Regions from separate parts of the Streptomyces sp. NPDC101393 genome, predicted to be linked through region 1. Evidence: riboswitches for the same ligand, from Rfam matches in the RefSeq annotation. Region 1 holds a riboswitch; each other region holds the start of a gene.
The links. Region 1 has a riboswitch for cobalamin ahead of ACIRQ7_RS02370 (ribonucleoside-diphosphate reductase subunit alpha). Riboswitches for the same ligand answer to the same signal wherever they lie in the genome.
Positions count from the first base shown of each region.

Region 2: linked by a shared signal. The riboswitch ahead of ACIRQ7_RS09550 (CoA-acylating methylmalonate-semialdehyde dehydrogenase) and the one ahead of ACIRQ7_RS02370 (ribonucleoside-diphosphate reductase subunit alpha) in region 1 are both predicted to bind cobalamin.
Region 3: linked by a shared signal. The riboswitch ahead of cobN (cobaltochelatase subunit CobN) and the one ahead of ACIRQ7_RS02370 (ribonucleoside-diphosphate reductase subunit alpha) in region 1 are both predicted to bind cobalamin.
Region 4: linked by a shared signal. The riboswitch ahead of ACIRQ7_RS06085 (ABC transporter substrate-binding protein) and the one ahead of ACIRQ7_RS02370 (ribonucleoside-diphosphate reductase subunit alpha) in region 1 are both predicted to bind cobalamin.

Region 1 covers NZ_JBIWNU010000001.1:551,417-554,599, reverse strand. Annotated here, with positions in the region: gene ACIRQ7_RS02370 (ribonucleoside-diphosphate reductase subunit alpha) at 1-1,926, opposite strand, end outside; cobalamin riboswitch at 2,087-2,246, opposite strand; gene mctP (monocarboxylate uptake permease MctP) at 2,455-3,183, opposite strand, start outside.
Region 2 covers NZ_JBIWNU010000002.1:865,091-868,273, forward strand. Annotated here, with positions in the region: gene ACIRQ7_RS09550 (CoA-acylating methylmalonate-semialdehyde dehydrogenase) at 1-1,243, opposite strand, end outside; cobalamin riboswitch at 1,455-1,645, opposite strand; gene ACIRQ7_RS09555 (cobalamin-binding protein) at 1,861-2,787, shown strand; gene ACIRQ7_RS09560 (short-chain fatty acyl-CoA regulator family protein) at 2,839-3,183, opposite strand, start outside.
Region 3 covers NZ_JBIWNU010000005.1:581,574-584,756, reverse strand. Annotated here, with positions in the region: gene cobN (cobaltochelatase subunit CobN) at 1-1,570, opposite strand, end outside; cobalamin riboswitch at 1,607-1,759, opposite strand; gene cobG (precorrin-3B synthase) at 1,867-3,183, shown strand, end outside.
Region 4 covers NZ_JBIWNU010000002.1:96,418-99,600, reverse strand. Annotated here, with positions in the region: gene xdhB (xanthine dehydrogenase molybdopterin binding subunit) at 1-542, shown strand, start outside; gene xdhC (xanthine dehydrogenase accessory protein XdhC) at 544-1,353, shown strand; cobalamin riboswitch at 1,488-1,616, shown strand; gene ACIRQ7_RS06085 (ABC transporter substrate-binding protein) at 1,666-3,183, shown strand, end outside; partial or broken gene ACIRQ7_RS06080 (hypothetical protein) at 3,152-3,183, shown strand, end outside.

The DNA of each region.
Region 1 (3,183 bases):
GCACTCGTAGACGCCCGCGATGGAGGCGATGGTCGCGGTCGGCGCGATGGCCAGGAGGAGGGAGTTGCGCATCCCGGTCGCGGCGATACGGGTCCGCAGCGCCTCCCAGCGGTCGGCCCAGCGGGGCTCGGCGTTGGGGTAGTGGTCGGGGTGCAGCACTCCGCGGGCCGTACGCGTCGCGGACCAGGCCTCGTGCGGGCCGTGCCGCTCCGCGAGGTCGGCGGAGGCCTCGTACGCGGCGAGCATGATCCGCTCGGAGATACGGGTCGACAGCTCCCGCGCCTCGTCCGAGTCGAAGGGCAGCCGCAGCCGGAAGAAGACGTCCTGCAGGCCCATCAGGCCCAGGCCCACCGGCCGCCAGCGGGAGTTGGAGGCACCGGCCTGCTCGGTCGGGTAGAAGTTGATGTCCACGACGCGGTCGAGGAAGGTGACGGCGGTGCGGACCGTGGCGTCCAGCCGCTCCCAGTCCATCTCGCCGTGCTCGCCGAGGTGGGCGGCGAGGTTCACGGACCCCAGGTTGCAGACCGCGGTCTCCCCGTCGTCCGTCACCTCCAGGATCTCGGTGCACAGGTTGGACGAGTGCACGACCTTGCCGGGCTCGGCGGTCTGGTTGGCGGTGCGGTTGGCGTGGTCCTTGAACGTCATCCAGCCATTGCCGGTTTGCGCCAGGGTGCGCATCATCCGCGAGTACAGCAGCCGCGCCGGGATCTGCTTGAGCGCCCGGCCGTCGGCCTCCGCCTTGCGGTAGGCGGCGTCGAATGCGTCGCCCCACAGGTCGACCAGCTCCGGTGCGTCCGACGGCGAGAAGAGCGACCAGTCGGCGTCCGCCTCCACCCGGCGCATGAACTCGTCCGGGATCCAGTGCGCGATGTTCAGGTTGTGCGTACGGCGGGCCTCCTCGCCGGTGTTGTCGCGCAGCTCCAGGAACTCCTCGATGTCCGCGTGCCAGGTCTCCAGGTAGACACAGGCCGCGCCCTTGCGCCGACCGCCCTGATTGACCGCGGCGACCGACGCGTCCAGCGTGCGCAGGAACGGCACGATGCCGTTGGAGTGGCCGTTGGTGCCCCGGATCAGCGAACCGCGCGCCCGGATACGGGAGTACGAGAGGCCGATGCCGCCGGCGTGCTTGGAGAGCCGGGCGACCTGGTGGTAGCGGTCGTAGATCGAGTCCAGCTCGTCCAGCGGGGAGTCCAGCAGATAGCAGGAGGACATCTGCGGGTGGCGGGTGCCGGAGTTGAAGAGGGTGGGGGAGGAGGGGAGGTAGGACAGCGAGCTGGTCAGGCGGTACAGCTCGCCGACGTCCGCCAGCGCGGCCGCGGAGTCGTTCTCGGCCAGGCCGCAGGCCACCCGCAGCAGGAAGTGCTGCGGGGTTTCGATGACCTGACGGGTGGTGGGGTGCCGGAGCAGGTACCGGGAGTGCAGGGTGCGCAGGCCGAAGTAGCCGAAGCGGTCGTCGGCGCCGTCCGCCAGCGCCCGCTCCACCAGCGAGTCCAGGTGGGCCGCATGGCTCTGCACGAACGCGGCCGTCACATCGGCGATCAGGCCCTCGCGGTGGCCGGTGGCGACCGAGGCGGCGAAGGACGTCGCGCCCTGGCCGGCCGCCTCCTCGGCGATGGCGAGGGTGAGCAGGCGCGCCGCGAGCTTGGAGTACTGCGGCTCATCGCCGATCAGACCGGCCGCCGCGTCGATCGCCAGCTGCCGCAACTCGGCCTCGTCGGAGCCCGCGTGACGGCCGCGCAGGGCGGCTGCGGCCACCTTGCCGGGGTCGGTCGCGGTCAGGTCCTCGGTCAGCTCGGTCAGGGTGCGCAGCAGGGCGGCACCCGGTCCGTCCTCGCCTCCGCCGCGGGCGGTGGGGACGCTCCGCGTGGTCACCGCGGACTGCTCGACCTCGGCGTCTGACGCGGGCTCCGTTGGCGCGATGGTCACGTGGTGCTCTCCCTCACTCGGCGGGGGCCAGGAGGGGCAGGCGCGACGGGCGCACGCGGGCACACGGCACCCCACAAACGCTCGGGGTGCGCGGGCACACCGCGCGGCGTCCACCGGCCCAACCCGCGGGGCCCGGACGTATCGACGTCCGCATCGATGGCGATACGGGCGTACCGTCGGCAGGTCCTCGGACTACACGGGTGCGCGGATGGCGGTAATGCCAGATAAGCGCACTCATACACCGTTGCGGGACAGTTCCGGATTCGCACCGGATTCCCCTGCGGCGACAGCGAAGACGAGCATACATGTGGGGGTGCCACATCGTGCGCACCCCCATATCTAGTGAGTCGCGAGTGATCGGGCCGTGTCTGTCCGTGGCCTCCCCGCTCGCCCGTACCGACTTCCCCGCTCTGCCCGGGGCCCGCAGGAAGCGGCTGCGGGCCTCGCCCCGCCCCCCGGGCACGGCAACGGGCCGCCGCCTCCCCGGAGGGACGCGGCGGCCCGTGCTCGCCGGAAGGGCCCGCAGGCTCAGTGGCTGCCGGCCGGTTCCGCCGCCTCCGGCGTCGCGGGCGGCAGGTCGGCGGTGACGCCCTTGTCGCCGGCGTCGGCGGTGTAGTCGCCGGGGCTGGTCTCGTCGACACCCTCCGGGGCGTTCACGGCCTTCAGCACGAAGGTCAGCACCACCGTCACGACGACGTTCAGCACGAAGGCCGTCAGGCCGATGTAGCCGATCTCACCGATGCCGGGAATCTCCTTGTTGGAGCCGCCGAAGTGCGCCTGGGTGGGACTTGCCACGCCGTACGCCGCGAGCGTGCCGTAGAGCATGCCGACGGCCCAGCCGGCCAGCAGCGCCCAGCGGTGGAACCACCGGGTGAAGAGGCCGCCGACCAGCGAGGGCATGGTCTGCAGGATCCAGATGCCGCCCAGCAGCTGGAAGTTGATGGCCACCGTCTTGTCCATGGTGAGCACGAAGACCAGCGCGCCGACCTTCACCAGCAGCGAGACGAGCTTGGCGACCTTGTGTTCCTGGGCCGGGGTGGCGTCCGGCTTGAGGAAGTCCTTGTAGACGTTGCGGGTGAAGAGGTTGGCCGCGGCGATCGACATGATCGCGGCCGGCACCAGCGCGCCGATCCCGATCGCGGCGAACGCGACGCCCGAGAACCAGCTCGGGAACATGTCCTCGAACAGCTGCGGCACCGCCAGCTGCGGATTGCCGTGGATGTCCGTCTTCGCGGCGATCGCCATGAAGCCGAGCAG
Region 2 (3,183 bases), on a different contig from region 1:
CCACCCCGTTGCCGTACGGGTGCTCGCTGGGCAGTCGCAGTGCCTCCTCGTAGTCGGCGGCGCGCACCACGCAGAGGACCGGGCCGAAGATCTCCTCCCGGTAGATCCGCATCGCCGGGGCGACCCGGTCGAAGAGCGAGGCCCCTGCGAAGAAGCCGTTCTCATGGCCGGGGAGGCTGAAGTCCCGTCCGTCGACGATGAGTTCGGCTCCTTCGGTGACGCCGATGTCGACGTAGCGGCGTACCCGGTCGAGGGCGTCCCGGCTCACCAGCGGGCCGAAGTCGGCGTCGGGGTCGTGGGAGGCACCGATCCGCAGGGTGGCGAGACGCTCCTTGAGGCGGGCGACCAGGCGGTCGGCGGTGTCCTCACCCACCGGAACGGCGACGGAGATCGCCATGCAGCGCTCGCCGGCCGATCCGTACCCGGCACCGATCAGGGCGTCCACGGCCTGGTCGAGATCGGCGTCCGGCATCACGATCATGTGGTTCTTGGCGCCCCCGAAGCACTGGGCGCGCTTGCCGTGCCGGGCGGCGGTGGCATAGATGTCGGCGGCGATCGGGGTCGAGCCGACGAAGCCGACGGCCTGTACGCGCGGGTCCGCGAGAAGGATGTCGACCGCTTCCTTGCCGCCGTTGACGACGTTCAGCACACCGGGCGGCAGGCCGGCCTCCAGGAAGAGTTCCGCGAGTCGCAGGGGTACGGACGGGGCGCGTTCCGACGGCTTGAGGAGGAAGGCGTTGCCGCAGGCGACGGCCGGGGCGGCCTTCCACAACGGGATCATCGCGGGGAAGTTGAACGGGGTGATACCGGCCGTGACGCCGAGCGGACGGCGCAGCGAGTGGACGTCTATGCCGCCCCCCGCATTGTCGGTGAACTCCCCCTTGAGCAGATGCGGGATCCCGGCGGCGAACTCGACGACCTCCAAGCCGCGCTGAAGGTCACCGTGCGCGTCGGCGACGGTCTTGCCGTGCTCGGCGGAGAGCATGCGGGCCAGTGACTCCCGCTCTCCGTCGACGAGTTGGAGGAACTTCAGCAGCACCCGGGCGCGGCGCTGCGGATTCCACTCGCCCCACTCCTGCTGCGCCGACTCGGCATCGGCGATCGCCCGCTCGGTGTCGGCCCGCCCGGCCAGCGGGACCCGGGCCTGGACCAGGCCGGTGTTGGGGTCGTACACGTCGGCGAAGAGCCCGGAGGTTCCCGGTGTGTGCTTGCCGCCGATGAAATGTGTCAGTTCACGGACCATGAGAGCCTGCTCTCGTCAGGTGCGATCCGGGGATGGCACGGCAGGCCGAGGACCGCACCCTGTGGGGTGCGGGCACGGGCAGGCCGTGGGACGCGAAGGCCGAAGAGCCGTCGCGGAACTAGAGGTCGGCGTATGCCGCCGCCTGCTCCGCCGGATCACCTGGGTCGTGGGTACGGACCGGTGCCATGCGTGTCTGCTCCATCCTCGTGGACAACACGGAACACCCCGCGGCCGGTATCCTGACTCCCGGATCACCGCGCGCTCTCCGGCCTTCCCGACGGATTTCTCCGTCAGTGGCCTGTCCTGCTCGAAGAGCACACTTCCCGGTCACAGTGGCGGGACCGCGCCGGATTCACACCGGCTTCCCTGCACCGCGGGCTTGCCGACGAACATATAGTTGGACGTCCTAGTAAGTCCACCCCGCCCCGCCGCCCGAGGGGACCTGGGGTCTGTCGTTCGGATCACGCCGGATCAGGGAGCGGGGTCCGGTGCGTGCAGCTGCACGGCGGAGGATCGAGGCAACGCGGAGCGTTGCTGATTGACGACAACGCAGCAGATGCGCGTGCCGGACCCCGCGAGCCCGGCGTGATCCACACGACAGACCCTAGGGTCGAACCATGCGCATCGTCTCCCTGCTCCCGGCCGCCACCGACATCGTGGCCGAACTCGGTCTGACCGCCGACCTGGTGGGCCGCACCCACGAATGCGACTGGCCGCCCGAGGCCGTCTCGGGGGTGCCCGCCGTCACGGCTGCCGAATTCTCCGCGGACACCCTGAGCAGCCGGGAGATCTCCGACGCGGTGGGCGGCGCCTCCCACACCGGCTCCTCGCTCTACACCCTCGACACCGAGGCCCTCGCCGCCCTCGCCCCGGACGTCGTACTCACCCAGGACCTCTGTGACGTGTGCGCGGTGTCGTACAGCAGCGTCTCGAAGGCCGTGCGGGTCCTGGACGCCGGTACCAAGATGCTCAGCCTGGAGCCGCGGACCCTGGACGAGGTACTGGACTGCCTGGTCACCGTGGGCGCGCAGCTGGGCGTGCGCGAACGTGCGGAACTGCGGCGCGCGGAGCTGCGTACACGCCTGGCGAAGGTGGAACAGCTGACCGCCGGGCGGCCACGGCCCCGCGTGGTCGCCATCGAGTGGCTCGACCCTCTCTGGCCCGCGGGCCACTGGGTCCCGGAGCAGATCAGCTGCGCCGGAGGCGCGCCGCTGCTGGCGGCGCCGGGCGAGCACACCGCGCCGATGGAGTGGAGTGCCGTACGCGCCGCGCGCCCCGACGTCATCCTCGTACTGCCCTGCGGCTTCAGCCCCGAACGCACCCTGCGGGAACGCCATGTGCTCACCGAACTGCCGGGCTGGGACGAACTGCCCGCCGTACGCAACGATGCCGTCTGGATCCTCGACGGGCCCGCGTACTTCAACCGGCCGGGGCCTCGGGTGGTCCGGGGCGCGGAGGTCCTGGCGCACGTCCTGCACTCCGTCGACGCGGGAGATCCCGTGACGGCGGGTGAGGCGATGCGCCTGTCCGCCGCCGACGGCTGACCGGACTCGGGCCCCATCCGGCCAACGGGAGGCCCAGACCGAACGGGTGGCTCAGGCCGATGCATCCGCCACGGGGTAGGGCACGAAGGTGCTGCTGTTCTCGTTGATGGCCAGCGGCTGTCCCAGGGGCGGCACGGCACGCTGGGGGCAGTCGAGGCGTTCACAGATGCGGCAGCCCATGCCGATGGGGGTGGCGGCGGCGGTGTTGTCGAGGTCGAGGCCGTCGGAGTACACCAGCCGGGAGGCGTGCCGGATCTCGCAACCGAGGCCGATGGCAAAGGTCTTGCCCGGCTCGCCCCAGCCGCCGCGGTGGCGGGTGACGGCACGGGCGGTCCACAGATAGCGCTGGCCGTCCGGCATGGCGGCGATCTGGACATGGATACGGCCGGGCGCGGC
Region 3 (3,183 bases), on a different contig from region 1:
GGTGCACCATCGCGTCCGCGCCGAAGCCGCCGTCCTCCTGGGAGGCGGCGATCCAGCGGTAGGCGGCCAAGTAGTGGTGCGAGGGCGGCAGATCGGGGTCGTGGTAGATCGCGATCGGGTTCTCGCCGAAGCCGCGCGGCGGCTGGATGAGGACGAGGAGATTGCCGCGGCGCAGGGCCGCGAGGACGATGTCGCCCTCGGGGTTGCGGCTGCGGTCGAGGAACATCTCGCCGGGCGGCGGGCCCCAGTGCTGCTCGACGGACGCGCGCAGCTCCTGCGGCAGCGTGGCGTACCAGCGCTTGTAGTCGGCGGCCGGGATACGGACCGGGTTGCGGGCGAGCTGTTCCTCGGTGAGCCATTCCTGGTCGTGGCCGCCGGCCTCGATGAGGGCGTAGATCAGCTCGTCGCCGTCGCCGGAGACCAGGCCGGGCACCTCTTCGGTGCCGAAGTCGTAGCCGTCCGCCTGCAGGCGGCTCAGCAGGGCGACGGCGCTGGCGGGGGTGTCCAGACCGACGGCGTTGCCGATGCGGGAGTGCTTGGTGGGGTACGCGGAGAGGACCAGGGCCAGGCGCTTGTCGGCGGCCGGGATGTGCCGCAGCCGGGCGTGCCGCACGGCGATGCCGGCGACCCGGGCGGCCCGCTCGGGGTCGGCGACGTACACCGGCAGGCCGTCCTCGTCGACCTCCTTGAAGGAGAACGGGACGGTGATCAGCCGGCCGTCGAACTCGGGCACGGCGATCTGCGAGGCGGCGTCCAGCGGCGACAGGCCCTCGTCGTTCTCCTCCCAGGCAGCGCGCGAACCGGTCAGGCACAGCGCCTGGAGGATCGGTACGTCCAGGGCGGCGAGCGCACCGGCGTCCCAGGACTCGTCGTCGCCGCCGGCGGAGGCCTCGGCGGGCTTGGTGCCGCCGGCGGCCAGGACGGTGGTGACGATGGCGTCGACCGGGCGCAGCGCCTCGATCAGCTCCGGTTCGGGCGCGCGCAGCGACGCGACGAACAGCGGCAGCGGGCGCCCGCCGGCCCGCTCGATCTGCGCGCAGAGGGCGTCGACGAAGCCGGTGTTGCCGCTCATGTGGTGGGCGCGGTAGTAGAGCACCGCGACCTGCGGGCCGCCGGTGTCCGTACGGGCGTCCGGGCGCTCCAGCTGTCCCCAGGTGGGGGCGGGCGCCGGGGGTTCGAAGCCGTGGCCGGTCAGCAGCACGGTGTCGGAGAGGAAGCGGGCCAGCTGGTCGAGGTTGGCGGGGCCGCCGTGCGCGAGGTAGGCGTGCGCCTCGGCCGCGGTGCCGACGGGGACCGTGGAGGCCTCCATCAGCTGGGCGTCGGGGGCCTGTTCACCGGTGAGGACGACGACGGGACGGTGCTGGTCCGCGGCGAGCAACACCTCCAGGCCCTCTTCCCAGGCGCGGATGCCGCCGAGGAGGCGGACGACGACGAGGTCGGTCCCCTCCAGGAGCGCGGGCAGCTCGGCGACGTCGAGGCGGGCGGGGTTGGCGAGCCGGTAGGGCACGGGACCGGTGGCAGCGCGGGCGCTGAGCAGGTCGGTGTCGGAGGTCGACAGCAGCAGGAGCATGCGAGCGCAGGCCTTCCTCGGGGTGTCCGCGCCCCGGGTGGGTCGTAGGGACGGCGGGAGTTCCTGGCTCGCCCGGCGGTGGCCGGGTTCACAGTGGCGGGACCGCGCCGGATTCTCACCGGGCTTCCTCCCTTGGCGCCGTCGCTGGCGTCCGGTGGGTCAGCCGACCCACCGACCTGCATAGTAAAGGCTGTGTCCGGGGCGTGGGAGGGCGCCTCCGGGCCCGCGGTCCGCGGGTTCCCCGGGTGCCCGCCTCCCCGGATCCGCCACCCGCCGACGTCGGTATGCTCGCCGCCATGCCGCCCTCCCCCTCGCCACGGCCCGCACGGGCCGCACCGCCCCCACGGGACCGCGGTGACGCCTGCCCGGGAGCGCTGCGGCTGCACCCGGCGGCGGACGGCCGGCTGGCACGAGTACGGCTGCCCGCCGGTGACTTGACGGAACGTCAGGCCACTGCGCTGGGGGACGCGGCCCACCGCCTCGGCGACGGCCACCTCTCCCTCACCTCCCGCGGCAACGCGGAGCTGCGCGGCCTCGCCGACGACTGCGGCCAGGAACTCGCCGGCCTGCTGCGCGAGGCCGGTCTGCTGCCCTCGGAGCGCCACGAACGCCTCCGCAACATCCTCGCCTCACCCCTTGCGGGCCTGGACCCGCACACCCCCTCTGACGTGCGGTTGTGGGCCCGGCAGCTGGACACCCTGCTCTGCACGAGCCCCTCGGCGACCGCGCTCTCCGGCCGTTTCCTGTTCGTCCTGGACGACGGCCGCGGCGATGTGGCGACGCTCGGCGGTGATGTGACCTTGGTCGCAGCGCCCGGCGGGGCGCTGCTGCGCCTCGGCGACGGGGCCGCGCTGCGTATCGCCGGACCGGACGCGGCGCGGGCCGCGCTCCTCGCCGCCGGGTCCTTCCTCGCCGCCGCCGAGGCGTGCGGCACCGGCGCCTGGCGGGTCCGCGAGCTCCCCGCCCCACAGGTGCCGACCGCGCATGCGGTGGCGGCGGACCTGCGGGCGGCGGGTATCGGGGCCGTGTACGTCGCGGCGCCGGATCCGGGCGCCGTGCCGCCGGGCGCGGGCGCCACCGCTCCCGGGATCACCGAAGCCCCCGACGGCCGCCGGGCCCTCTCCGTCCTCGCGCCGCTCGGCCGGCTGACCGTCGACCAGTGGCGGCTGCTGACCGCGATCGCCTCCGAGGACGGGGCGGGCGAGCTGCGGACCACCCCCTGGCGCGGCGTGATCGTCCCCGGCCTGCCGGGCACCACGGCCGGGGCGCGGCTGCGCGAGCTGGCCGCCGCCGGCCTGATCACCGACCCCGGCTCCCCCTGGCACCGGATCAGCGCCTGCACCGGCCGGCCAGGCTGCGCCAAGTCCCTCTCCGATGTCCGCGCCGACGCCACGGCCGCCGTCGTCCGGGGCAGTACCCCGGCGCCGGTCGGCGGGCTCCCCGTCCACTGGTCCGGCTGCGAACGCCGCTGCGGCCACCCGCACGGCAGCTGGATCGACGTCGTGGCCACGGGCGCGGGCGACGGCGACGGCAGGGGCGAAGGCGCCAAGGATGACCGCAGCGCCCACGGGAGTGACGGCCCCGGACTCGACGGGGAGCCCGGATACCGGGTA
Region 4 (3,183 bases), on a different contig from region 1:
TCGTGCACGATGTCGGCGACAGCCTGTCCCCGATGATCGACATCGGTCAGGTGGAAGGCGGGTTCGTGCAGGGGGCGGGCTGGCTGACGCTTGAGGACATGCGCTGGGACTCCAGTGACGGGCCGCACCGCGGCCGGCTGCTGACCCAGGCCGCGAGCACCTACAAGCTGCCGAGCTTTTCGGAGATGCCCGAGGAATTCCACGTCACCCTTCTGGAGAACGCCACCGAGGAGGGCTCGGTATACGGGTCCAAGGCGGTGGGTGAGCCTCCGCTGATGCTGGCGTTCTCGGTGCGAGAGGCGTTGCGGCAGGCCGCCGGCGCGTTCGGGCCTAAGGGGGCCGGCATCGAGTTGGCCTCACCCGCGACACCGGAGGCGGTGTACTGGGCGATCCAGCAGGCCCGCCGGAACGGTGCCTCCCCGAACGGTCACGCCCGTAACGGGGCTGCCGCCAACGGCCACGGCGGCGACGGCCACGCCGGAAACGGGAACGCTGCCAACGGCACGATCCGGAGCAACGCCACAGCATTGAACGGTGCCTGACATGACGTGGGTCGACGCGGTCACACGGTTGCGGGCACGCCGGGAGGCCGGCGTGCTGGTGACCGTCGCGACCGTGCGCGGCCACGCCCCACGCGACGCAGGAGCGAAACTGGTGGTGGGGCAGACCGAGACGTGGGGTTCGATCGGTGGCGGCAATATCGAGGCCGTCGCGATCGATCGGGCCCGGGGAATGATCGGCGCGTCCAAGCCGGAACCGGAACTGATCGATTTCGCCCTGAACGACAAGGTGACCAACGAGCACGGCGTGCAGTGCTGCGGCGGCGCGGTCTCGGTGCTGCTCGAACCGCTGCCGGTGGTGAGGGCGGTGGCGATCTTCGGCGTCGGGCACGTAGGGCTGGAACTGGCACGCATCCTGGCACGTCAGGACCTCGACCTCCATCTGGTCGACACCCGCGCCGACATCCTCACCGAGGAGCGGCTCGACGTGCTGGCGGACGCGGTGGCGCAGGTGCATGTGCATCACACGCCGCTGCTGCCCGAGGAGGTGCTGGAGGAGTTGCCGCACGGCACCCACATCCTGATCATGACCCATGATCATGCCGAGGACGCCGCGCTGTGCGACGCCGCCTTGCGGACCACCCATCTCGGCTCCCTCGGGCTGATCGGGTCGGAGGCCAAGTGGGTGCGGTTCCGCAAACGCCTCGCCACCGAGGGCGGCCACGGCGAGGCCACCATCGACCGGATCAAGACCCCGATCGGGCTGGCCACCCTGACGGGCAAGGAACCCGCGACCATTGCCGTGAGCGTCGCCGCCGATTTGCTGCGCACCTTCGAAACCGAGGGGGACTGACACTCCCACCGGATCGACAGGGCGCCCCGCACGCGTGCGAACGCACCGTGCGGGGCGCCCTGTCGGCGTGACCGAGCCCCTGGACCCGGCGCCCGCCGCCTCGTGCGCCACAATGAGTGCACGAGGCGACGGGGACCAGGAAGCCGGTGCGATTCCGGCGCGGTCCCGCCACTGTGACCGGGGAGCTGTCCTCCTGCATGCCACTGTCCGCAGCCGCGGGTGGGAAGGCGGAGGCCGGCAACGATCCGGGAGCCAGGAGACTGACCCGTCGCCGGTCCGATGGCAGGGGCGAGGAAACCCCGGAGAGGATCGATGGTGACGACGCATGCCCGGACGGAGCCGGTGCACCGGCCCGAACCCGGCAACCGGCCGGAACCCGGAAGACGGATGGTGCTGGCCGCCGGAGGCGCCCTGGCGCTGACCTCGCCCGGCCTGCTCGCCGGCTGCGGCGGGGACGCGAGGGACGGGGGCGGCGGCGACCGGTTCCGCGCCGCGTTCACGGCCGGCGGCTCCCAGGAGACCCTCGACCCCCACGTCGCGCCGAACTTCGTCGACCAGGCCCGCGCCAAGGCCCTCTACGACACGCTCGGCACGTACGCGGACGACATGTCCGTCCGCGAGCGGCTCGCGGAATCCTGGGAGGGCGACGCCTCCGGCACCCGGTGGCACATACGTCTGCGCACGGCGGAGTTCCACGACGGCAGACCGGTGACCGCACGGGACGTCCTCTACAGCTACCGCCGCGCTGCCGACCCCGACACCGGTTCCCCCTCGCAGCAACTGCTCTCCGCGATCGACTTCGAGGCGAGCAAGGCCGACGGCCAACGGTCCGTCGTCTTCGTGCTGAAGGCGCCGAACTTCGAGTTCCCCACCGTCTTCGCCGGCCCCGGCACGGAGATCATCCCCGACGGTACGAAGGACTTCCGCAAGCCCGTCGGCTCCGGCCCCTTCAGCTACGTGTCGTTCACACCCGGCGGGACCGCCCGCTACCGGCGCTGGGCGGACCACTGGGACGGTGCCCCGCACATCGCCGAGCTGGAGATCGTCCCGGCGAACGAGGAGTCGGCGCGACTCAACGCGCTGCTCTCCGGACAGGTCCACTACGCCGCCGACATGGCCGGCGCCTCGGTGGACCGGCTGCAGCAGAAGGGCTCGACGCGGCTGCTGACCGCCAAACGGGCCACCGCCCAGCAGCTGTTGCTGCGCGCCGGCCGCAAGCCCTTCGACGACCCGCGGCTGGTGCGGGCCGTGCAGCTCGGGCTCGACCGGAAGGCGCTGGTGCGCGTCGCCCTCGCCGGGCACGGCGAGCCGGGGAACGACCTGTTCGGCATGGGCCTGCGCGGCTACCCCGACGGCCTGAAGCCCCGCGTGCGCGATGTCGAAAGGGCCCGGAAGCTCGTGAAGGAGGCCGGCGCGGACGGGTGGGAGATCACCGTGGAGACCAGTGCGGTCGACGCCGCCTGGGAGCCGGCCGCGGACCTGATGGCGCGGCAACTACGCGAGGTGGGGCTGAAGTTGACCGCCAACACCCGGGCCGCCAGCACGTATTTCAGTGAGATCAAGACGCACGGGGTCGCCGCCTTCAACACCAGCTCCACGCTGCCCGTCTCCGACTTCCTCCAGCAGCGGGTCCGCGGCGGAGCCGCCCGCAACCAGACGCAGTACGCCTCGAAGGAGTTCGACACGCTGCTGGAGCGCGCCCGCACCACCCGCGACGAGCGGGACCGGCTGGCCTTGCTCACCCGCGCCCAGAAGATCGCCCGGGACGGGTCCGGGCTCCTGGTGTGGGCGTTCTCCGATGCCAACGACGCCATCGGCCCTTCGGTCCGC